2 regions of the Janthinobacterium rivuli genome follow, and region 2 is predicted to be linked to the other one. Evidence: predicted binding sites of a transcription regulator. Region 2 holds the regulator's gene; the other holds the start of a gene.
What was found. The regulator sigma-54, encoded in region 2, starts transcription at its own class of promoters, with help from an activator protein. The targets are predictions, from matches to a motif close to TGGCANGNAANCTGCTTT.
Positions count from the first base shown of each region.

Region 1: P9875_RS15805 (circularly permuted type 2 ATP-grasp protein) is a predicted target of sigma-54. The motif match lies at 1,919-1,936, and genes of this name have one in related genera.

Region 1 is NZ_CP121464.1:3,507,916-3,513,444, forward strand. It holds gene P9875_RS15800 (alpha-E domain-containing protein) at 1-435, opposite strand, end outside; gene P9875_RS15805 (circularly permuted type 2 ATP-grasp protein) at 429-1,883, opposite strand; gene P9875_RS15810 (sensor histidine kinase) at 2,059-3,186, opposite strand; gene P9875_RS15815 (hypothetical protein) at 3,269-4,144, opposite strand; gene P9875_RS15820 (TonB-dependent receptor) at 4,243-5,529, opposite strand, start outside.
Region 2 is NZ_CP121464.1:815,313-820,841, reverse strand. It holds gene P9875_RS03670 (enoyl-CoA hydratase/isomerase family protein) at 1-518, opposite strand, end outside; gene hpf (ribosome hibernation-promoting factor, HPF/YfiA family) at 654-1,016, opposite strand; gene P9875_RS03660 (RNA polymerase factor sigma-54) at 1,086-2,564, opposite strand; gene lptB (LPS export ABC transporter ATP-binding protein) at 2,569-3,324, opposite strand; gene lptA (lipopolysaccharide transport periplasmic protein LptA) at 3,324-3,905, opposite strand; gene lptC (LPS export ABC transporter periplasmic protein LptC) at 3,931-4,542, opposite strand; gene P9875_RS03640 (KdsC family phosphatase) at 4,585-5,118, opposite strand; gene P9875_RS03635 (KpsF/GutQ family sugar-phosphate isomerase) at 5,118-5,529, opposite strand, start outside.

The DNA of each region.
Region 1 (5,529 bases), 2.7 Mb from region 2:
CGACAAATGCGAGCGGTACTTGACCCATTCGAAGAAGGCGCTGGGATCCGTTTCCAGCAGATTGCTTTTCAAGCGTTTCTGCATGTCGAGCCAGGTGGCGTTCTGGATTTCCCACACTTCTGTCGTCAAAGTCCCCCGCACGGCGCGGGCGTTTTCGCGCGCGCCCGTCAGGCAGGCCAGGATGGACGAGGGGTTGTTCGGGTCGCGCACCATGAAGTCGAGCACGTCGCGCGTGTGGAAGCGGCCATACTTGTGGTCGTAGGCGCTTTGCAGCTCGGAAATGCCCAGGGTGGCGCGCCAGCCTTGCTCCGCGTCCTGCTCGGACTGGGGCAGCATGGCCGTTTGCATGTTGACGTCGAGCATGCGCGCCGTGTTTTCCGCCCGCTCCGTGTAGCGGGCCATCCAGAACAAATGATCGGCGGTGCGGCTCAACATGTTTTCTCTCCTGCAAAAGCGGATGTGGCTTCCAGTACCCAGGTATCCTTGGTGCCGCCCCCTTGCGAGGAGTTGACCACCAGCGAGCCTTCACCGAGCGCCACGCGGGTCAGGCCGCCGGGCACCATGGAAATCGTCTTGCCGGACAGCACGAACGGACGCAAATCGATGTGGCGCGGTGCGATGCCGGCCTCGACATACGTGGGGCAGGCGGACAGGGCGAGTGTTGGCTGGGCGATGTAGCCGCCCGGATTGGCCAGCAGGCGCTGGCGGAAGTCCTCTATTTGCGCCAGGCTGGACGCCGGCCCCACCAGCATGCCGTAGCCACCCGCGCCATGCACTTCCTTGACGACAAGTTGCGCCAGGTTCGCCAGCACGTAGGACAAATCGGCCGGTTTGCGGCACTGGTACGTGGGCACGTTGTTGAGTATCGGCTCTTGCGACAGGTAAAACTTGATCATGTCGGGAACAAAAGGATAGATCGACTTGTCGTCGGCCACGCCCGTGCCGATGGCGTTCGCCAGGGTCACCCGGCCGGCGCGGTACACGGACAGCAGGCCCGGCACGCCCAGCGAGGAATCGGAACGGAAGGCCAGCGGATCGAGGAAATCGTCGTCCACGCGGCGGTAGATCACGTCCACGCGTTTTGGCCCGCGCGTCGTGCGCATGTACACGGAATTGTCGTTGACAAACAAATCCTTGCCTTCGACCAGTTCCACGCCCATCTGCTGGGCCAGGAAGGCGTGCTCGAAGTAGGCGGAGTTGTACATGCCGGGCGTCATGACGACGACCGTCGGGTCATCGACGCCCATAGGGGCGACGGAACGCAGGTTGTCGAGCAGCATGTCTGGGTAATGGTCGACGGGCGCGATGCGGTTGCGGGCGAACAGTTCCGGGAACAGCCGCATCATCATCTTGCGGTCTTCCAGCATGTAGGACACGCCGGACGGCACGCGCAGATTGTCTTCCAGTACATAGAATTCGCCCTGGCCCGCGCGCACGATATCGACGCCGGCGATGTGGGCATAGATGTCGGAGGCGACGGAAATGCCCTGCATTTCCGGGCGGTACTGGGCATTCTTGTAGATTTGCTCGGCGGGAATGATGCCCGCCTTGATGATGTTTTGCTCATGATAAATATCATGGATAAACATGTTCAAGGCTTGCACGCGTTGCACCAGGCCCGTCTGCATCTGCGCCCATTCCGTGGCGGGAATGATGCGCGGGATGGTGTCGAACGGAATCAGGCGTTCCGTGCCGGCATCGTCGCCGTAGACGGCGAACGTGATGCCGACCCGGCGGAACGTCAGGTCGGCTTCAGCCCGTTTGCGGGCGATGGTCTCGGGGGATTGCTGCTCCAGCCAGTTGCTGAATTCACGATAGTGTTCACGTACCTTGCTGTCCGTACCCACTTCATTTGCAGTCATTTCATTGAAAAAATTTGCCATGTTGTGATTTCCCTTGAGCCGTGTCTGACTATAGCTCAGCAGGAAGCGTGCCAATGCCGCACACCCGAAAGTGTGTAAAAAATGACCATTTTTGTGGCGTAAAACCGTCATCCGCACCGCTTTGGTGCGCTACGGTGTCGATTTTGCCGGGCTATGGGGCGCGCGGCGGGTGAAATCAGGCGTCCGGCGTGACGAAGGGACGGCAATCGACGGGCAGGTCGATGGTAAACGTGGTGCCCGTTTCCGGCGCACTGTCGACCAGCGCGCTGCCGCCATGGCTTTCCGCCACGTTTTGCACGAAGGGCAGGCCGATGCCCCAGCCGGGCGCGCTGCCCTGGTGTTCGCGGCGCAGGTATTCGAAGATGCGCTCGGTCTGCTCGGGCGCGATAGTACTGCCCGTGTTGTGCACCGTGAGTATCATGCGTTCGCGCAGGGTGTTGACGTGGATATGGATGGGGCCGTCGTCGCCGTACTTGAGGGCATTGCCCACCAGGTTTTCCAGGGCCCGGCGCAGCGAATTTTCGCACCACCAGCCAGTGACGGACGCGCCCGTGACCTGGCACTTGCCCGGATGGCCCGTATTCACGCTGTCGGCCACCTGCTGCGCCAGCGGCAGGATATCGAAGCGATGCAAGACCAGCGGCAGTTTCTGCCCCCGGTGGTAGCTGAGCGTATCGAGCAATTCCTGGATCATGTCGTCGAGGCGCTTGCCGTGTTCGATGATTTTCGATGCCAGGGCCGGCACGTCGACCTGCTGCGCGCGCCGCTGCAGCAGCTGGGCGCTGTTGAGCATGACGGAGAGGGGATTGCGCATGTCGTGCGACAGGCCGGCCGCGATGCGCCGCTGGAAGCTTTCATGCATGGCCGTAAATTCCAGGATAGCTTCGCGGATGCCCGTGTCGATCGAGGCATTGATCACCTTCCAGTCGCGGCGGCGCAACGGCACGCCCGCGTCGAGGGCCGCATCGGCGAAACAGTCGCGGAAGATCTGGTATTCCTGGATCACTTGCTCCGGGCCATAGCTGGTCATGCGCGCCCGTTCGTTGCCGTGCACGGCAGGGGCATTGGTATGGCTGGTGGCATCGTCGCGCGGATAGCCTGGCGTCAGCGCCTCGGCCAGGTTATCGAAGAAAGTGGGCAAGGTATTGATCAGGATGGGCGTCAGCAAGGCGTCGGCGCCGCGTACCTTGGCGCGCACCTCGTGTTCCCACTGTGTCAGCACGGCATCGCGCATGCTGAAGAGCCGCCGCGTGCGCGCGGGCATGTCCAGCGTGTGCATTTTCTGGTCAGAGGCATAGGTCATCGCAGCTCTCCATCGACAGCACGGCACCCGCGCAGTAAAAAGCGGGAGGTACAGTATCCCCCAAATCGGCGTGCAGTGATACTCAATTCGGCGTATGGGCGCCTGTCATGATGGCGCTCAAATGGCTGAGGGCCGTATCCCATTGCTCCAGCGAAAAGTTCTGCGGGTCGTCATGGCCATTCGCAAAGCCCGTATCGAGCACGGCGTGGAAGGCGGGGATCAGCCACGTGCCCTTGCGCACGCTGGCGGCGATGTACAGCAGGGCCAGGCGCTCGTATTGCGCGGGCGTAAAACCGGGATCGGGCGCCAGTCCATCGTTGCCCTTGCCGCCGCCGGGCACGGAGTGGCGCGGCTGCACCAGTTCCACGTGCAGGAACAGGCCCGCCAGCGACGGCTTGTCCTTTTCCAGCTTGCTGGCGTAGCTGGCCGTGCCAAAGTCGCGCACCAGCAAGGAGCCGCCCAGGCGGTTGACGTAGACATGGCCTTTCGGACCGCCGCCCAGCGCCGGGTTGCGTAGATTGAAATCGTTGAAATCCCAGCTGGCGTCGTTGATGTGGGCGGGAATGGGTTCCAATAAAAAATTCGGGTAGCTGGTGTCGTGGATGACGAAATAGCGGGCCATGGGTGCGGCCAGCCGGCCCACGGCGCGCGACAATGGCGCGTCGACGGGGCCGCCCACATCCGCCTCGGCGATCCCCTGTTCCGCCAGCCAGGCCCGCAACCGGGCCGGCGCGATGCCCGTGCGCTGGCCGATGCGGGCGGCAAGAAACGCCGGCAGCGGCGCGCTGTCGCCCAGGCGCGCATACAGCTTGACGGGACGCAGCAAGCACGTGGCTTGCGCCCGCGCATCGCCCTTGAAGCCGCTTTTCCAGGCAGCATAAGGGCAGGCGGCCTGCTTCTGGGCGGCAGCGGGCAGGGACAGGCAGAGCAGGAGCAGCAGGGCAGGGAGTCGTTTCATGCGGCATTGTCGCCCAAGCGCGGCTTGCGGCACAGGCGCGCACGCGAAAAAAAAGCTGCCCGAGGGCAGCTTTCGCGGTGCGACAGAGCGCGCGGCCTTTAAAACGCCACGCTGGCCGAGACGACCACGGTGCGCGGCGCGGCCAGCACCAGCGAGCCGATATTGAAGGACGACACGGCCGACGACCAGTAATTGCGGTCCGTCACGTTGTCCACGCGGGCGCGCAAGGTCACGTCACGGCCTGCCACTTGCGTCAGGTAGCGCGCGCCGATATCGAGGCGGGTCCACGATGGCAGTTGCTTGGTGTTGGCCTGGTCCGCGTATTGCGTCGAGGTGTAGATGGTGCGGGCGTTCAGGGTCAGGCCTGGCGCGCCGGGCACGTCCCATTCGCCGCCCACGCTCATCTGCGTTTCCGGTGCGCCAATGGGTTTCTTGCCATTATTCTCGGTCATGCCGGTATTGCTGAGCTTTGCATCGAGCCAGGTCAAGCCGCCCAGCAGGCGCACGCCCTGCATCGGCGTGCCGAAAACCGACAATTCCAGGCCACGGTTGCGCTGCTCGCCATCGAGTTCTGCCCGCTTGCCGACCACGGCCAGCAAGGGCTTGGCCGTGCTGAACAGGGCGGCGCTCATGCCCAGCTTGCCGCCGTCATATTTGACGCCGATTTCCTTTTGCTTCGATTTGTACGGCGCAAACACGTCGCCCATGTTGTCGACATTGAGCTGCTGGCCGTTTTCCACATACGTTCCAGTGGCCGTCGGACCTTTGACCAGCGCCTCGATGTAGTTGGCGTACAGCGACACATCCTTGCTGGCCTTGAAGACGATGCCAGCCACGGGCGTCGTGGCGCTCTCGTCATAGGCCTTTCCTTGCAGCACCGAAGTGTTGTAGTCGTAGCCGGCATCCTTGATCTGCTGGCGGCGCAAGCCCACGGTCAGCAGCAGCTTGTCGTCCATGAAGGCCATGGTGTCAGCCAGGGCATAGCTGTTGAGGATGGTTTTCTGGGTGATGCGCGGGTCGCTCATGATGCCGCCCGTGTAAGGTGTTGGCGGCGGGGCCACGCTGACCGGCGCATAAATATTGGTGGCAAACTTGTCGCCGATGGCATAGGCGTTCTTCGCCTCATTCCAGTGCCCGGACCAGCTGGCCACCAGGGTGTGCTTGACGGCGCCCGTCACGAGCTTGCCGCGAATGCCCAGTTCGCCCGTGCGGATCTCCTGTTTGCGGGCATTGTCGAAGCGCGACACTGTGGCGTCGCCATTGCTCGAGGTCAACGATGGCTCGGCCAGGCTATTGGCTTCCTTGGTCGAACGGGAGCCAAATGCGGCCCAGGCCACGACATCCTTGGCCAGGTCCACCTCGGCGCGCGCCGTGCCGAACACATC
Region 2 (5,529 bases):
CCCGTCAAGCCCAGATACAGGCCCAGTTGGCCGGCCAGGCGGGACAGGAAATAACTGCCGCCCACGTCGGGGAACAAGCCAATATTGACTTCCGGCATGGCCATGCGCGTGCGGCCCGTGACGATGCGCAGGCGGTTGCCGGGCCCGGCTTGCGCCACGCCCATGCCGCCGCCCATCACCACGCCGTCCATCACGGCAATATACGGTTTCGGATAGAAATGAATCACATGATTTAAGGCGTATTCTTCCGTAAAGAAATCTTCCAGCAAGGCGCTGCCGCCTTGCGGCGTGGCCAGTCCCGCATCGTAAAAGAAGCGGATGTCACCGCCGGCGCACAGGGCTTTTTCGCTGCTGGAACGGATCACCACGGCGTCCACGTGCGGATCATCGCGCCAGGCCAGCAGGACCGCGCTCAAGGCACGCACCATCTCCAGCGACAGGGAATTCAAGGCTTTCGGACGGTCGAGCACGATGTGCCCGGTGCGGTTGCGGATGGAGGTCTGGACGAAGTCGCTCATGGCAGGCAGGAAAGAAGTGAAAGTGCAAACATTCTAGCGCCTGCGCGGGGAAGATTGCGTTCAACAGGTCCAGGCGCAAAAAAGGGCGCAAGATGTGCGCCCTTAGTTGATCACAACTGCTGGAAGCGGGTGGCCTTAAACGGCGACGACGGCGTCTTCCTCGGAGTTGTCTGGCAGATGCTTGATCGCCTCTTTACCGTGCCCTTGCACTTTGGTTTTGTACTTCATCACTTGCCTGTCCAGCTTGTCGATCAGGGTATCGATTGCGGCATACAGGTCATGCGCCAGGCTTTCCACATAGACGGTTTTGCCACTCAGACGCAGGTTGACTTCAGCCTTTTGACGTTTTTCTTTCTCTTTGAGGTTATCCACGGTCAGAATCACGGCGATATCGATAACTTGATCGAAATGACGTTTCACACGCTCCAGCTTCGTTTGTACGTATTCACGGATGGCTGGTGTCACTTCGAGATGATGTCCGCTGATGGTGAGATTCATACACACTCCTAAAGATGATCGGGTTCGTGCGGTCCATCCTATCCGGCCCGCAGAGGAACCGAAAAAAACTTACAAACACTTACGCAGGCTCACTGGCGGAATTTTCAACGCTTCCCGGTATTTGGCAACAGTACGTCGCGCAATCACCATGCCTTGTTCCCCCAGCATGTCCGCAATCTTACTGTCGGATAAAGGATTTTTAGGGTCTTCTGCTCCTGTCAGTTGCACGATCAATGCCCGTATCGCCGTCGATGACGCTTCGCCCCCCGCTTCGGTGGCGACGTGGCTACCAAAGAAATATTTCAACTCGAACATGCCGTGCGGGGTCAGCATGTACTTTTGAGTTGTTACCCGCGAGATAGTACTCTCGTGTAAACCCAGTGTATCAGCTATTTCACGGAGCACAAGGGGGCGCATGGCAACGGCCCCATGCGAGAAAAAGTTCTTTTGTCTTTCTACTATCGCCTGTGCCACGCGCAGGATGGTGTCGAAACGCTGGCGCATATTCTTGATCAGCCACTTGGCTTCCTGCAACTGTGCGCCCATGGCGCCCTCGCCCTTGCCCTGCTTGAGCAGGTTGGCGTACATGGCGTTGACGCGCAGGCGCGGCATCACATCGTTGTTCAGGGTCACTTGCCAGCCATTGCGCGCGCGCTTGACGACGACGTCGGGCACCACGTAATCGGACACGTCCGAGGCGAACACGGCGCCCGGATGCGGATTGCACTGGCGAATCACCGTCTGCGCTTCGCGCAAGTCTTCCTCGTCGCAATCGAGGGCTTTTTTCAGCTTGTTGAAATCGCGCTGGGCAAACCAGGCCAGGTGCTTTTCCACGATGACGAGGGCCATGCGCCGCGTCACCATGGCGATGTGCGGCAAGCGCTTGATTTGCAGGGCCAGGCATTCGGACGCATTGCGCGCGCCCACGCCGGGCGGATCGAAACTTTGCAGCAGCGACAAGGCCGTGCGCATCTCGTCGGCGTCGATTTCCAGCTCTTCCGGCAGGCGCGCCAGGATGTCGTCGAGCGACTCTTCCAGGTAGCCATTGTCGTCGAGCGCGTCGATGATCAGCTCGACCAGCGCGCGGTCGCGCAATTCGAGCACCGTCACGCGCATCTGCTCCATCAGGTGTTCGCGCAGGGTGCAGTGATGGGCCTCCAGCTGCGGACGCGAATCTTCGTCGTCGGGCGCCTTGCCCCGGCTCGCCTCGCTCCAGTCGCTGTCGCCGCCCTCGGCTGCGGCCGGACTGTCGCCCGCCTCGCCATCAAAAGTTTCCGCTTCGGCCGGCGCGGCGGGCGCTTCCTGGCCTGGCGGCTGGGGCGGCGCTTCGGCCGGCGCCGCCGTGGAACTCAAGGCGCCATCGGACAGCAGGCGCAGCGAACGGTCGAGCGGATCGTCGAGGCGTTCGAGCAAGGGATTGTCCGTCAGCAGTTGCTCTAGCTCCTGGTGCAATTCCAGGGTAGACAATTGCAACAGGCGTATCGATTGCTGCAACTGCGGCGTCAGTGCCAGGTGCTGCGAAGTGCGCAGCTGCAATGATTGTTTCATTGGCTTACATGCGGAAGTGTTCGCCCAGATAGACCCGGCGTACCGACTCGTTCGCGATGATGTCGTCGGGGCGTCCCGACGCCAGCACCGAGCCCTGGTTGATGATGTAGGCACGGTCGCAGATACCCAGCGTCTCGCGCACATTATGATCGGTGATCAGCACGCCGATATTGCGCTCCTTCAAGAAACGCACGATGCGCTGGATCTCGATCACGGCGATCGGATCGACGCCGGCGAACGGCTCGTCGAGCAGCACGAAACGGGGATCGGTGGCCAGCGCGCGGGCGATTTCCACGCGGCGGCGCTCGCCGCCAGACAGGGACAGGGCCTGGTTCTCGCGCAGCTTTTCAATCTGCAAGTCGGCCAGCAATTTGTCCAGGCGCTCCTCGATCTCGGCCTTCTTCAAAGGACGGCCTTCGACGGTCTGGATTTCCAGCACGGCGCGGATATTGTCTTCCACCGTCAGCTTGCGGAAAACGGACGCTTCCTGCGGCAGGTAAGACAGGCCCATCTGCGCGCGGCGGTGAATCGGCAGGCTGGAAATGTCCACGCCGCTGATATCGATGCTGCCGCCGTCCGACGGCACCAGGCCGACGATCATGTAGAACGAGGTGGTCTTGCCGGCGCCGTTCGGGCCCAGCAAACCCACCACTTCGCCGCATTCGACTTGCAGCGAGACATCATGCACGACTTGCCGCTTGCCATAGGTTTTTTGCAGACCGCGAACGATCAGGGTGCTGCCGCAACGTGTATTTTCCATTATTTCTTTCCTGGCGCGGGCGTGGCCGGCGCTTTCTCCGCCGCCGGCGCCTTGGTCTTCGGCTGGATCACCATGCGCACGCTGCCGCCATCGGGCGTGCTGGTGCCGCTGTTGGAATTTTCCATCGCAAACACTTCCTTGCGGCTGTCATACGAGATGAAGGCGCCGTTGGCCACGTCGGTGACTTTCGTGCCTTCCAGGCGGGTCAGCTTGGCTCTGGAAAACAGTTTCACCACTTCCGTCTTGTTGTCGTATTCCACGCGCTCCGCTTCGCCTTCGACCCACAGGTCGCCCGCGCCATCGCGCTTCTGGCGGAAGGTGGCCAGCTTGCCGGGATCGGCCCAGAAGGTAATGAACTGGTAGCCTTGCGGATCTTCCGTGATCAGGGCCCGGCCCGCCTTCATGGTCAGGGTGCCTTTCACCAGCACGACGTCGCCCGTCAGGGTGCGCACCTGCTTGACGTCATCGACGTGGCCGCTGCGTGCCGTGATGACGGCTTCCTTCTCGGAATCGGCCTTCTCGGCATGCGCCACGCCCATGATGGCCAGGGAAAATACGGTCAACAGCAAGATCTTCTTCATAGTATGGTTTCCTTGTTTCATTCTGTCATTTTGCCGCCGCGGCCGGGCGCGGTTTCGGCGGTAGGACCATGCGCAGCGCATTCTGCACTTCCACCACGCCGGTGGCGTTATTGGCCTTCATGCCGACGCCATTGAGGCGCGAGGCGCCCGTCAGGATATCGACAGGCACGTCCGTTTCCATTCTTTCCTCATCCGGGAACACCGTCAGCGCTTCCGTCCTGACCGTCAGGTTCTGCGCCTTCGGGCTGGCCACGCGGTCGATCACGACCTTGCGGTGCAGTTGCAGCCGGGTATTGTCCTGGTCGATATGCGCCAGTTCCGCATTCATGTTCAACGGCGGCATGCCTGGCGTGAGCTTGCGCACGAAGGGCTGGTCGATATCGGACGAATCGTCGGCCGGATAATGCGTGAGCTTGGTGCCCGACACGATATAGCTGGGTTTGCCCGTCAAATCCATGCGCACCAGGCTGAAATTGGTGATGAAATAATCGGGCTCATCCAAATGTTTGCTGGCCTTGATGTCCTGGCTGTTCTTGTTCATCACTTCGAGCAGCCAAAAGCTGGCCAGCGCGACAACAACCGCGCCCAGCAGGGTAAAAATCGTGCGCCAGCGATGGGCGCCTCCTGGCTTACGCATAGGGTTTCACTCTTTCCAATATCACTGGCGGCAAGGCGCGCCTCACTCCAGGAACGGCGCCATGACGCGCGCATAGTTGTCCTGGGCGCGCAGCAGGAATTCGCAGATCTCGCGCACGGCGCCGCGGCCGCCGCCGGCCTGCGTCACATGGTGCGCCAGGCCCTGCGCTTCCGGGCGCCCGCCCGGCACGCTGACGGCAAAACCGACGCGCTTCAGGATGGGCGCATCGATGACGTCGTCGCCGATATAGCCGCATTGCTCTTCCGTCAAGCCCGTCAGCGCCAGTAGTTCGCGAAACGGCGTCAGCTTGTCGTGGCCGCCCTGGTGCACATGGGTAATGCCCAGGTCCTGCGCGCGGCGTGCCGTGATGGCCGAGCGGCGCGCGCTGATGATGGCCGTCTGCACGCCCGATTCCTGCAGCAGCTTGATGCCCAGGCCATCATACACATTAAACGTTTTCATCATCTCGCCGTCCGGGCCGAAATGCAGGCTGCCGTCGGTGAGCACGCCATCGACGTCAAAGATCATCAGTCTGACCTTGGCCGCGCGCGCCAGGTTGTCCGCTACGCTGTCCATCAAATCACCTTCGCTTGCGTCAGATCATGGATATGCAGCGCGCCCACCAGCTTGCCGTCGGCATCGACGACCAGCATCTGGTTGATGCGGAACTGCTCCATCACGGCCACGGCATCGACGGCCAGGCGTTCGGGCGCGATGCTGCGCGGCTGCGCATGCATGACGTCGCGGATCGCCACTTGCGTGAAATCCTGCACGCGCTCGAACATGCGGCGCAAGTCGCCATCCGTAAACACGCCCACGGGGCGGTCGTCGGCGTCGACGACGGCCGTCATGCCCATGCCCTTCTTCGTCATTTCTTCCAGCGCCTGCAGCAGGGAAGCCTGCACGGACACTTGCGGCACCCGTTCGCCGCTGCGCATGACGTCATGCACGTGCGTGAGCAGGCGGCGGCCCAGGGCGCCGCCCGGA